2 regions of the Undibacterium sp. GrIS 1.2 genome follow, and region 2 is predicted to be linked to the other one. Evidence: predicted binding sites of a transcription regulator. Region 2 holds the regulator's gene; the other holds the start of a gene.

The links. Region 2 encodes LexA, which represses DNA repair genes until DNA is damaged. Its sites were predicted from a motif close to ACTGTATNNNNATACAGT; they were not measured.
Region 1: dinB (DNA polymerase IV) is a predicted target of LexA. The motif match lies at 1,800-1,817, and genes of this name have one in related genera.

Annotation. Positions count from the first base shown of each region.
Region 1 covers NZ_JBEONP010000038.1:36,803-43,038, forward strand. The annotation lists gene AAKU61_RS15765 (PAS domain-containing protein) at 1-894, opposite strand, end outside; gene AAKU61_RS15770 (thioredoxin family protein) at 1,027-1,488, opposite strand; gene dinB (DNA polymerase IV) at 1,902-2,978, shown strand; gene AAKU61_RS15780 (substrate-binding periplasmic protein) at 3,163-3,936, opposite strand; gene AAKU61_RS15785 (chloride channel protein) at 4,154-5,494, opposite strand; gene AAKU61_RS15790 (MarR family winged helix-turn-helix transcriptional regulator) at 5,631-6,206, shown strand.
Region 2 covers NZ_JBEONP010000029.1:52,661-58,896, forward strand. The annotation lists gene lon (endopeptidase La) at 1-1,739, shown strand, start outside; gene lexA (transcriptional repressor LexA) at 2,133-2,807, opposite strand; gene rpsF (30S ribosomal protein S6) at 3,073-3,441, shown strand; gene priB (primosomal replication protein N) at 3,472-3,771, shown strand; gene rpsR (30S ribosomal protein S18) at 3,781-4,065, shown strand; gene rplI (50S ribosomal protein L9) at 4,093-4,545, shown strand; gene AAKU61_RS13730 (replicative DNA helicase) at 4,810-6,198, shown strand.

The sequences.
Region 1 (6,236 bases), on a different contig from region 2:
AATTAAGCGTATTTGTAGCTCGGCATTTTGCGCGCGCTGCTCTGCTTGTTTGCGCTCGGTAATGTCATTGAGGTAGCCATGCCAGAGTATGCTGCCATCGCTTAATTTTTCTGGCGTTGCGTCGCCGACGTACCAGCGCTCTTCTTCAACCACGCCAACCACACGATATTCTTGATGCCAGGGGGTGAGCATAGTGGCAGAAATATGCCCAGCCTCTCGCACTTTCATTAGATCATCGGGATGTATTTTGGCAATTACGATGCTTGCGTCATAGCGAATTTGTTCCGCAGTTACGCCATAAATAGCCGTGACTGCATCACTGACATAAGGATAACAACTACGCCCATCTGGAAAGCGCTGATATTGATAGAACATACCAGGCAGCTGCCGCGAAAAGTTAGATAACAAGGTATGGCTTTGTTTGAGCTGATCAGTCAGGCGGTGATTCTCGGTGATATCGCTGACCAGACCGATCATGCGTGCCGGCTGGCCATCGATGGTACGTTCTACCAGCGTACCGCGAGAGCGTAACCACTTCCAGTTACCATCACGGCATCGCAGGCGATGCTCGTGTTCGTATTGAGGAATTTCACCCTCCAGATATAACCTGGTCGCACGCATGGCTTCTTGCGCATCATCGGGATGCAGCCGGTCTATCCACTCATTGATGTGATTACCCAGCTCGTGTTCGGCATAACCCAGAATCTGTTTATAACTACGGGAAAAAAATGCCTCGTTGGTGAGTAAATTCCAATCCCATAAACTATCGCCCACTGCCTCCAGCAAAGTCCGCAATGAACTCGCGCTCACCAGTACACCGGTTTGTAACGATGTGCTGGTGGCGTTGGCGGCGGCCTCGCTTGATTCTGACAACGGGTCCAGACGATTGGGCATAGTGAGTTGAGTAAGGAATCAAGTAATGCGGTCAGTCATTTAAGGTGCCAACTAAGCTGTCATTTAAGCTGTCATTTCAGGCGCCAATAAAACGTATTTGTCTTTGAGCTGCCGGACAAATTCAAATACGATTTAGTTTGAAACCTGATTAAAAAAATCGTAAATGCCTTGGTCGCTCATCTTGCGCGCATTCGACAATTCGCCGCCTTTGCTCGCATACACCAGGCTGTTGTCAGCCTTTAAAACTACTGCCGCAGGAATACCTTTTTTGATCGGATTTTCGTACTGTTTTGCGATCTCCAGATTTTTATCAAACTGACCTACATCCACTTTGACCAATACAAATTTACTGGCGATCAGCGCGGCATTTTGACCTTTGATCGATTTGTCCAGTTCTAAACAATCTTTGCACCAGTTAGCGCCAAAAATCACCAGCACTTTTTTATTTGTCGCCTGCGCTGTTGCCAGAGCTTTGTTAATGTTGGCCTGCGCATCGGCGGTTTCGTCATAGGGTTGATAAGTGGCAGCAGCGCTGACGCCAAGCGTAGCAAAAGACAGGCTGAGACCAAAACAAAATGCGAGTAATTTTTTCATGAGAGTCCTCAAATAACACTGCAAAATTAGCGAGGTCAGCTACATCAGCGAAACCAGCCTAACAGCGCAGCTTGAATTGATTAAATTAATTGAACGAAATAGACAGGATCGGCAAAGCTCTCCGGTCAGACATCATGACGCAAATACCGGAATTTGTCATGGACAGGATGGACGCTGAAACAATTATGGTAGATGCTTAAAATTACAGCAACTTAAAGCGCTGACTTAGAGCAAAGATAGGCGCTGTTTTGTATGCGAGTACGTTGATAGCAGGCTCACTCAAATACTGATTTTATATACTGATGTTACATACTGATTTTATATACAGTATTTTCTTTTAAATGGATTAAAATACCTCAACGCTTGTCAGCAATAATCTCAGTAACAGCTTCAGTAATCACTTCGATAACATCATGTCCACCGCCCAGCGAAAAATTATCCATTGCGATTGTGATTGCTTTTATGCCGCAATAGAAATGCGGGACGATCCGCATCTGCGCGATAAGCCGCTGGCCGTTGGCGGCAGAGCAGATCAGCGCGGTGTGGTGGCGACTTGCAATTACGAGGCGCGGCGTTTTGGCGTGCGCTCAGCGATGCCGACCTCATTGGCGTTACGGCGCTGCCCTGATTTAATCGTGCTGCCACCAACGATGGAGAAATACCGTATCGCATCTAAAGCGATTTTGGCAATTTATCGTGACTACACCGACTTGGTCGAACCTTTATCACTGGATGAAGCGTATCTGGATGTGAGCGATTGCACGCAGCACAAAGGGAGTGCGACCCTGATTGCGCAAGAGATACGGGCGCGGATTGCAGCCACGGTGGGCATCACAGCCTCCGCCGGTGTGGCGGCGAATAAATTTCTCGCCAAAATCGCCAGCGACTGGAATAAGCCAGACGGTCAGTTTGTGGTCTTGCCAGAAGACGCAGATAGTTTTGTGGCGGAGCTACCGGTCGCCAAATTATTTGGTGTGGGCAAAGTCACGGCTGCCAAATTACATGGTCTGGGTGTGCAATATTGCCGAGATTTACGTAGCTGGTCCTTACCCGATTTGCAGCAAAACTTTGGCAAGCTTGGCTATAACTTGTACCAGCTTTGTCGCGGCATTGATCATCGTAGTGTCTGCCCGGACAGCGAGCGGAAATCGGTCAGCGTAGAAGAAACCTACGCCCAGGATTTACCCGATCTGGCCGCTTGCCAAACAGAATTGCCTGCCTTATTTGCGATGTTGGTAGCGAGGATGAAACGAGTGCAAGCGGAGGACTACATACATAAGTTGTACGTCAAAATCCGCTTTGCCGATTTTCACCAGACTACCGCAGAATGTCGTGGCAGCAGCTTGGATGAAAGTAGTTTTGTCAGCTTGTTAGAGATCGCATTTGCACGCGGCCAACAACCCGTGCGCTTGCTTGGACTGGGTATGCGTTTAAGCGGCGCGGAGCAAGCGTCAACGACGGAGCAGCAATTGGTTTTGTTTGCGAATTAAATTTCTAAAAATAATATACTACCCGTTAGTATAATTAATTATCCAATTAATTACTGGCCATTAGACCAATTCCAATAAAAATTGGGGGGAGTATATTGATTAATGGGCTTATGACTGTACTAAACAACGGCAAAACAGCCTTCTGGCCAAGCCACATTCAGAGCAGAAAAATTCCCGACATTATCTACTTTTGAGCTGCGTCCAATTGCTGGAAATAGCTGTCTTCTAATTTTTGTGTATCGATTTTATTCAGCGCAAGATTGAAGGCTTTTTGAATTGCCAGCCCGCGCTCGTTGCGCTGAAAACAGATGTGCATAGAAAATTTTGCTAACTCATGAGGATAATATTCGATCCGGTTTTTGTCTGCCTGCAAACTCGGTTCCGACGCCAGCAGCTGATGCAAGACATACTTATCGATCACGATCACATCGACTCTATGCGCTAGCAATTTGCGCAGATTGCTGACATCGGAGGGTGCTGCATCGGTATCCAGCACCCGTTGTTTGACCATGGCATCAAACTCTTCTCCATTAGCGTAATCTTGCACAATACCGATTTTAATACCGCGTAAATCATTGAGCTTAGTCCATTGGAATGGTCGCTCTTTGAGATGCGCAAAACCCACTACGCTATGTCCTAACACGCCAGAAAAGTAGCAAGTTTTTTCGCGCTCTTTTAAGTAAAACGCTGGGAAATAACCCGCGTAATTAGGATCATTTAATCCCGCGTAAACGGTACGACTCCAGGGAGAATAACTAATTTTGGCGTCCATGCCGATTTGACGTGCCGCGACTTTAACGATGCCTGCGGTCAAGCCTTCTTGATGTAAACGTGAGCCTACATAAGGCGCCCACTCCAGACTGGCTAAACGCATCACTGAATTATCCGCGGCAAATATAGGCGACATCCCAAAGGCATACATCAGGATGGCAGTGACAGGAATACATCTGATCTTCAAGGCAATGACTCGGCAAAAGTGATGATGTAGTTTAGCGTAAGTTGTGCGGGTATTGCGCTAAGCTTATTCCTAAGTGTTGTGCTTTGGCAAAACATATATTTACTTCTGGCTCTGTGCTGTCAGAGCAAAAAAACAAGAGTCTTCAAAGTCAGCCAAAAACTATTTTGACTATATTAGTAATACTACGTAGCCTGAGTGAACTCGCTTCAGTAACGTTTTATTCATGTTTAAAAAATCGTGCTGGTAGCGGCAAAAAGCGTTCCGCCAGTTTGTGATAAAGCGGCGTCGGGCAGATGAATTTGGAGATTGCGCTGGCAATCACGGATGCTGACATCAGCGGCACCAACATTTGGTGACTATCCGTCATTTCCATCATGATGATGAATGAGGTCACCGGTGCGCGAGTCACACCAGATAAGTAGGCCGCCATCACCAATAATACGATCGCGCCATGGGTTGCCAAATTGGGGAATAGTGTCGCGATGTTATCGCCAATACCTGCGCCGACGGCGAGTGAGGGCGCGAAGATGCCACCGCTAATGCCGCAAACGGATGAGAGCAAGGTAGCAATCAATTTTGCTATCCCAAAATACCAGGGCAATGTGCCGCTGTCTTCCAACGTTAAGCGGGTAGATTGGTAGCCTGTGCCGAACACTAAGCCATTCGTGTAAATACCAATCAGGGCAACGATTAAACCGCAAACAGCGGCAAATAACAGCGCCCGGTTTCTGAGCAGATTCGCCAGTCGTGGCGGTAATCGTGACGATACTGATATCAATAATTGACTGAACAGACCACCAGCGCCACCGCCGATTATTCCGCATACCAAAATCGCCCAAACACCCGAGCGCCAATCAAGTTCCGCTCCGGTCGATCCAAAGTAGGTGTAATTACCCAGCAAAGATAATGAGATCAGGCCGGAGACGATCACGGTAATCAAAGTCGAGCTGTTCGCACTAAACGCATGCCGTTTACTCAGTTCTTCAATGGCAAACATAATGCCAGCCAGCGGTGTATTAAACGCCGCCGCAATCCCCGCAGCGCCACCCGCTAAAATCAGCGTCCGGCGGGCTTCAGCATTTTGAAAAGGACCACGTCCATAAAACATATGCATGATGGAAGCGCCGATTTGTACGGTGGGGCCCTCGCGCCCGATCAACGCGCCTATCGTCAACCCGCCCAAGGTCAGCAATATTTTTCCTATAGCGATACGCAATGACAGTAACTTGTTATTTTTAGCGGTATCGAGCGTATTAATGGCGGCAACCGTTTGCGGGATACCGCTTCCCTGCGATCCCGGGAAAAAACGCCTGCTCAGGTATGCCAGCAGCGCAAAACCTAGGGGCATAAAAATTAATGGAGAATAAGGCGCGGCTGTCAGTACCCAATTATTTAACTTACTGGCCTGCTCACCACCAAATGCCAAGCCGACGGCCATCGTCCCCACCAGCAAAGGACCTAAAATCCAGGCGGCGCCGCGATGCCAGATATCCACAATTCTAAAAATGAGGCTGGAAGAGAGCACCGGATAGCGCATTCTGAGGCGAGGAAATTGCATAATGGAACCTGTGACGCCTTTGGGTTGGCAGTGAAATAGAAGAGCGATATTTTTCTCAAAAATGACAGAATAAGTTTCGTCAAATTACATTTGTACAAATATAGATATGTTACACTTTAATCGCTGGAGATTTGCAATGACAAAAAAAATTGAACAAAAAAAAGACATCGTGAAAAACGCAGCAAAAGATCTAAAAAAGGTGATGGCGAAAGACAAAGCTAAACATAAACCGGAGGTGGCAGTTAGCGCCAACCTAAGGCTGGAAATTTTAAAAAAGCTTAGAATTGTTATTCGTGCAGCACAACAGCATTCGCTTTGGATAGAAAAACAATGTGGTGTAAACGGTGCGCAGTTATGGATTATTCAAGAGTTACATGAATCGACAGGTCTGCGCGTAGGTGAATTGGCGAAAAGATTGGCCATACATCAAACCACTACCAGCAATTTGTTAGATGGATTAGATAAGCGTGGCTATATCGTTAAGACACGCGATCCAAATGATCAAAGAGCCGTTGTGGTGAATTTGACAGAATCGGGAACTGGCTTACTAATGGCGGCCCCAAAACCTGCCAGAGGTTTGCTACCCGAAGCGCTCTTACAGCTAGACGATCCTTGTCTTGATGACTTGAATAATGGTTTGCAGGGTTTGCTGAACAGTATTGATATTCTGGATGAGGGTTTTGAGTTGTTGCCGCTACCATTTACGATGTAAACATTATTTACATGCTTAAAAGTTTTAAAC
Region 2 (6,236 bases):
AGCGTGAATACTATTTGAATGAGCAAGTAAAAGCGATTCAAAAAGAACTCGGTGAAGGTGATGAAGGTGCTGACATCGATGAGTTAGAAAAGAAAATTCTGGCAGCAAAGATGCCGAAAGAAGCGCATAACAAAGCGATGAATGAGTTGAAAAAGCTCAAAATGATGTCTCCTATGTCTGCTGAGGCAACTGTTGTTCGCAACTATATAGACACGATCGTTAATTTACCTTGGAAGAAAAAATCTAAGGTAAACAATGACTTAACTAACGCTGAAAAAGTATTGGAAGATGATCATTTTGGTTTAGATAAGGTCAAAGAGCGTATTCTGGAATATCTTGCCGTACAACAGCGCGTTGACAAACTGAAAGCGCCAATATTGTGTTTGGTCGGCCCTCCAGGTGTAGGTAAGACCTCTCTTGGTCAATCTATTGCACGTGCTACTAATCGTAAGTTTGTACGTATGGCGTTGGGCGGTGTTCGTGACGAGGCAGAGATTCGCGGTCATCGACGCACTTATATTGGTTCTATGCCCGGTAAGATATTGCAAAGCTTATCGAAAGTAGGAGTACGTAATCCATTATTTTTACTGGATGAAGTAGATAAAATGGGGGCGGATTTCCGTGGCGACCCGTCTTCTGCGTTGCTTGAGGTGCTAGATCCTGAACAAAACCATACTTTTTCTGATCATTACATCGAAGTTGATTTCGATTTATCAGATGTTATGTTTGTAGCGACCTCTAATTCATACAACATTCCGCCAGCTTTGTTGGATCGTATGGAGGTTATTCGTTTGTCGGGTTATACCGAAGACGAAAAAGCTAGCATTGCCCAGCGTTACTTACTTCCTAAACAAATTAAAAATAATGGTTTGAAGGATGGTGAAATCAGTGTTGCTGAAAGTGCTATTCGAGACATTATTCGTTATTACACTAGAGAAGCAGGGGTACGTTCCTTAGAGCGTGAGTTATCAAAAATTTGTCGCAAAGTCGTTAAGATGCTCTTACTTAAAAAGAGTGAGAAGAAAGCAACGATTACATCAAAAAATCTGGATAAGTTTTTGGGTGTTCGTCGTTACGATTTTGGTGTGGCGGTCAAAGATAACCAGGTTGGACAAGTCGTTGGTCTTGCGTGGACTGAAGTCGGCGGCGATTTATTGACAATTGAAGCAGTTGCAATGCCTGGTAAGGGTGGCGTGATACGTACCGGTACTTTAGGTGATGTGATGAAGGAGTCGATTGAAGCTGCTCGCACTGTAGTTCGCAGTCGTGCGAAGCGCTTGGGTATTAAGCCAGATGTGTTTGAAAAAAGTGATATTCATATTCACGTTCCAGAGGGGGCAACGCCAAAAGATGGTCCTTCCGCTGGTATTGCTATGACGACAGCTCTGGTATCTGTTTTTACCGGGATACCGGTACGTGCAGATGTAGCGATGACTGGTGAGATTACCTTGCGTGGTGAAGTATTGCCTATCGGTGGTCTAAAAGAGAAATTATTGGCAGCGCATCGAGGCGGAATTAAGACGGTTTTAATTCCTGAAGAGAATGCTAAAGATTTAACTGAGATTCCTGATAACGTCAAAAATAAGCTGGAGATCATTCCAGTGCGTTGGATAGATAAAGTGTTAGAAATTGCTTTAGAGCGTCAGCCAGTTGCTTTGACTGATGAAGAAGTTTTAGTAGCTGCTACGGCCACTAAAGTTGAAGGTGGCGTCGATGTTGGTGGTGTTGTAAAGCATTGAGCCTGATCTGAAATTTGGTTTTCATCAGATAGTTTTCTCTGATTAAAACTGAAGAAAGTAAAATGGTCACTAGTTATCTAGCGGCCATTTTTTTCATAATCGATTTTCTGGGTTATCTAATTTATAAATTATTACCAAAATAGTAAATTAAATTGACCGACAATTTAACTTTTGTCGAGACGATGAAAGTAGGCTCGATAAACATGAAATTTTATTCATTTAATCGGAGTACGTTCATACTATGGGTGAGTATATTTTAATTGTCCATGCAATAATTGAGTAAAATCATGTTTTTCAAAAAGATTGTGGGGAGTATATTGATTGAGTTGGGACGTGACAGATGAAATTTTTTATTTTATTTACTGATACTGCCAATACCTAGTAATACATAACTTAAGTCCAGGCTCTGACCAGCCCAACGGCTAAACCTTCAAGTGAAAAGTCTTCGTCAAGTTCATTAATCTTGATATTGGGATAATCAGGATTTTCTGCTAATAGCTCGATCATATTCCCTGATTTTTTATAGCGTTTAACCGTAACATCATCCCCCATACGGGCAATCACGATTTGTCCATTTTTTGCTTCGTTAGATTTTTTTACTGCAAGCAAATCACCATCAAAAATACCGGCGTCACGCATAGACATACCACGCACTTTGAGCAGGTAGTCTGGAATAGCTGAAAATAAGGCTGGATCAACTTGATAGGTTGTGTCCACATGCTCTTGCGCAAGAATGGGAGATCCTGCCGCTACTCTGCCAACTAGCGGCAAACTAAGTTGCATTAGTGATGGATGGGGTAGCGCTAATTGAGCAATATAGTTAGGCCTAGCCTTGGTGCTTCCATTGCTTAGTATGGAATCAAGCAATCGTATGCCGCGTGAGGTACCCGGAGCAATTTCAATAACTCCTTTGCGCGCTAGTGCTTGCAAATGCTCTTCCGCTGCATTGGTGGAGCGAAAACCTAATTCATTTGCAATTTCTGCTCTTGTTGGCGGAAATCCAGTATTTTGGATCGCGTCCTTAATTAAATTTAAAATCTGTTCTTGGCGAGCGGTGAGTTTTAGCATGATCGAATTCCAATCGTGTAGTTGTGAGACTGGGTTTATATGCAGCCTGTATTTTTGTACAGTATAAACCTAAAATCTTTTTCATCTCAAAATTTTTTTAAGTCCTCTCAATGGGTGTGTTGCACATAAATTGGTAGCAGTAAATGTAATAAGCTATTGAAACTATTGAGTAAATTATCAAAGTGCAGTATAGTTGTGGGCTTTCCTCTTCCCGCACTCGTCTTGACGCCGAGGCGGGCTATTAAATTGTCCACAAGGAGAATATATGCGTCATTATGAAATCGTATTTATCGTACATCCGGATCAAAGCGAGCAAGTGCCTGCAATGATCGAGCGTTACAAAGCCACAGTTGTTGCACGTAGTGGTCAAGTACACCGTATTGAAGATTGGGGCCGTCGTCAATTGGCATACATGATTCAAAAACTGGCAAAAGCACATTATGTTTGCATGAACATTGAGTGCGATGCTGAGACTCTGATTGAGTTGGAAACCGCATTCAAATTCAATGATGCAGTTCTGCGCCACCTCACAGTCAAAATGAAGAAAGCTGAAACAGCGCCATCTCCAATGATGAAATCTGTTCAGAAAGAAGATGCTGCTAAAACGCAACGCGTAGAAGCGCCAGCAGCATAATTGACACGTTAGAGGACGCTACATAAATCAGTGAATCAGCTTAAAGTCGTTGCCAGCATTGTAGAAAAATCGGCGCTGCGTTTTACACCAGCCGGAATTCCGATAGCCTCTGCGGTACTGATACATAGCTCTAAGCAAACGCAAGCAAATGCCCAACGTGTAGTCGACTTTGAAATCAATGCGCTAGCCGCAGGAGAAATTTCAAAGCGATTTATGGAAATAGAGTTAGGTGTTGTAATGCAATTCACAGGTTTTTTGTCGCGCAAGAACCGTAACAGCAAAAGTCTCGTATTTCACATTACTGAATTCGAGACAAATTTACTAGATTAGGAGCCACAAATGGCATTCGGTAAAAAATTTGACAAAAGCAAACTGAAAAATAAGCGCCCACAACAAAATCCATTGTTCAAGCGTAAAAAATTCTGCCGCTTTACAGCCGCACATGTAGCGCAAGTTGACTACAAAGACGTCGATACATTGAAAGATTTCGTGCAAGAAAACGGCAAAATCATGCCAGCACGTTTGACAGGTACTAAAGCTTTGTACCAACGTCAAGTCGACACAGCGATCAAACGCGCACGCTACTTAGCGTTGCTGCCGTACACTGATTTGCACACAGCGTAATTGACGACAAGGTACTAGGAGAAAAATATGCAAGTTATTCTGATTGATAAAGTCGTTAATCTCGGCAATCTGGGCGATGTAGTTAAAGTTAAAGACGGTTACGCACGTAACTTCTTGATCCCACAACGTATGGCTCGCCGTGCTACAACTTCAGCGATTGCTGAATTCGAAGCAAAACGCGCAGAGTTGGAAAAAGCAGCAGCAGCACGTTTGGCTGCAGCACAAGCTCAAGGCGAAAAATTGTCTGGTTTGACTGTACAAATCTCGCAAAAGTCTGGTGTTGATGGTCGTTTGTTTGGTTCCGTAACCAACTTCGACATCGCTGAAGCATTGACCAAGCAAGGTTTTGCTGTTGAAAAAGCGCAGATTCGTTTGCCACAAGGTCCGTTGAAGATCGTTGGCGATCATTCTGTTGCCGTTGCTTTGCACACAGACGTAGTTGTTGATGTGACCGTTGCTATCTTGGGCGAGCACGCTTAAGTTTTAGTCGCATAGTATTTAAAAAAGCCGGGTTCGCCCGGCTTTTTAACGTTTACGTCGCTAAGATTGAGCGATCAATTAGTCTTGGCAGTCAGGTATTGATTTAATTAATTTGGTATTTTAAAGCTTGCAGCATAAATGGTATTTACTATTTTTTAATAGCGGCTGTGCCTGTTATCTTAGTAATAAATGGTCAGATTTATGTATTTCATTAAGGCATGTTCTGTTGATTTCGATATTGAATAAAAAGGTATAATGCGCGCCATGAAAGCACCTTCCGATCCGCAATTAGATTCCATTCGAGTCCCACCACATTCCATCGAAGCCGAGCAATCTGTTTTGGGTGGCTTACTATTAGATAATGCTGCGTGGGATAGAATCGCCGACTTTATCCGCGAGGATGATTTTTACCGATATGACCATAGGATTATTTTTCAGGCAATTGTTAAGCTGATTAACGCGACTAAGCCAGCCGACGTTATTACCGTTTACGAGGCACTGACTGGCCTGAATAAAGCAGACGACGCTGGTGGTTTGACGTATTTAAATGCGCTGGCACAAAATACCCCCTCCGCCGCAAATATTCGTCGTTATGCCGAAATTGTGCGTGACCGAGGTGTCTTGCGCAAATTGATTTCAGTATCTGACGAAATCGCTGGTAATGCCTTTAATCCGCAAGGCAAAGAAGTAAAGCAAATGCTGGATGAGGCAGAGTCAAAAATCTTTGCGATCGCGGAGGAGGGCTCCCGTGGCGCTCAAGGCTTCACTGCTATTCAACCTTTGCTGACACAAGTGGTTGAGCGAATTGATGAGTTGTATAACCGCGATCACACTAGTGACATCACCGGCGTGCCAACGGGCTTTACGGATCTGGATCGAATGACTTCCGGTTTGCAACCCGGCGATTTGATCATTGTTGCAGGTCGCCCATCAATGGGTAAAACGGCGTTCTCGATCAATATCGGTGAAAACGTCGCAATTGAAAGTGGTTTGCCAGTAGCTGTATTTTCGATGGAAATGGGTGGGGCTCAATTAGCCATGCGTATGCTTGGCTCGGTTGGTCGCTTGGATCAGCATCGATTGCGTACAGGTAGATTGGTGGATGAAGATTGGCCGCGCCTGACCCATGCGATTCAAAAAATGAACGACGCGCAGTTATATATTGATGAGACGCCTGCGCTGAGTTCAATTGAATTGCGCGCTCGCTCGCGTCGTTTATCACGTCAATGTGGCAAATTGGGGTTAATTATCATCGATTACTTGCAACTGATGTCAGGTAACACTGCAGGTGAAAACCGTGCTACAGAAATATCCGAAATTTCCCGCAGCTTAAAAGGTTTAGCAAAAGAGTTGCAGTGCCCAGTAATCGCACTCTCTCAGCTCAATCGTTCGTTGGAGCAAAGGCCGAATAAACGTCCGGTAATGTCCGATTTGCGAGAGTCTGGCGCGATTGAGCAAGATGCTGACGTCATTCTATTTATCTACCGTGATCAGGTTTATAACCCGGACTCTCCAGATAAAGGTACCGCCGAAATCATTATTGGTAAGCAGCGAAATGGTCCTATTGGTAGCGTTCGTTTAACCTTTTTGGGTGAATACACCAAGTTCGATAATTACACAGGCTCACTGTCTATTTACGGTGACAACGAATAGTCGTACGACTATTTAGCAGTATCCAGATTAATCAGATG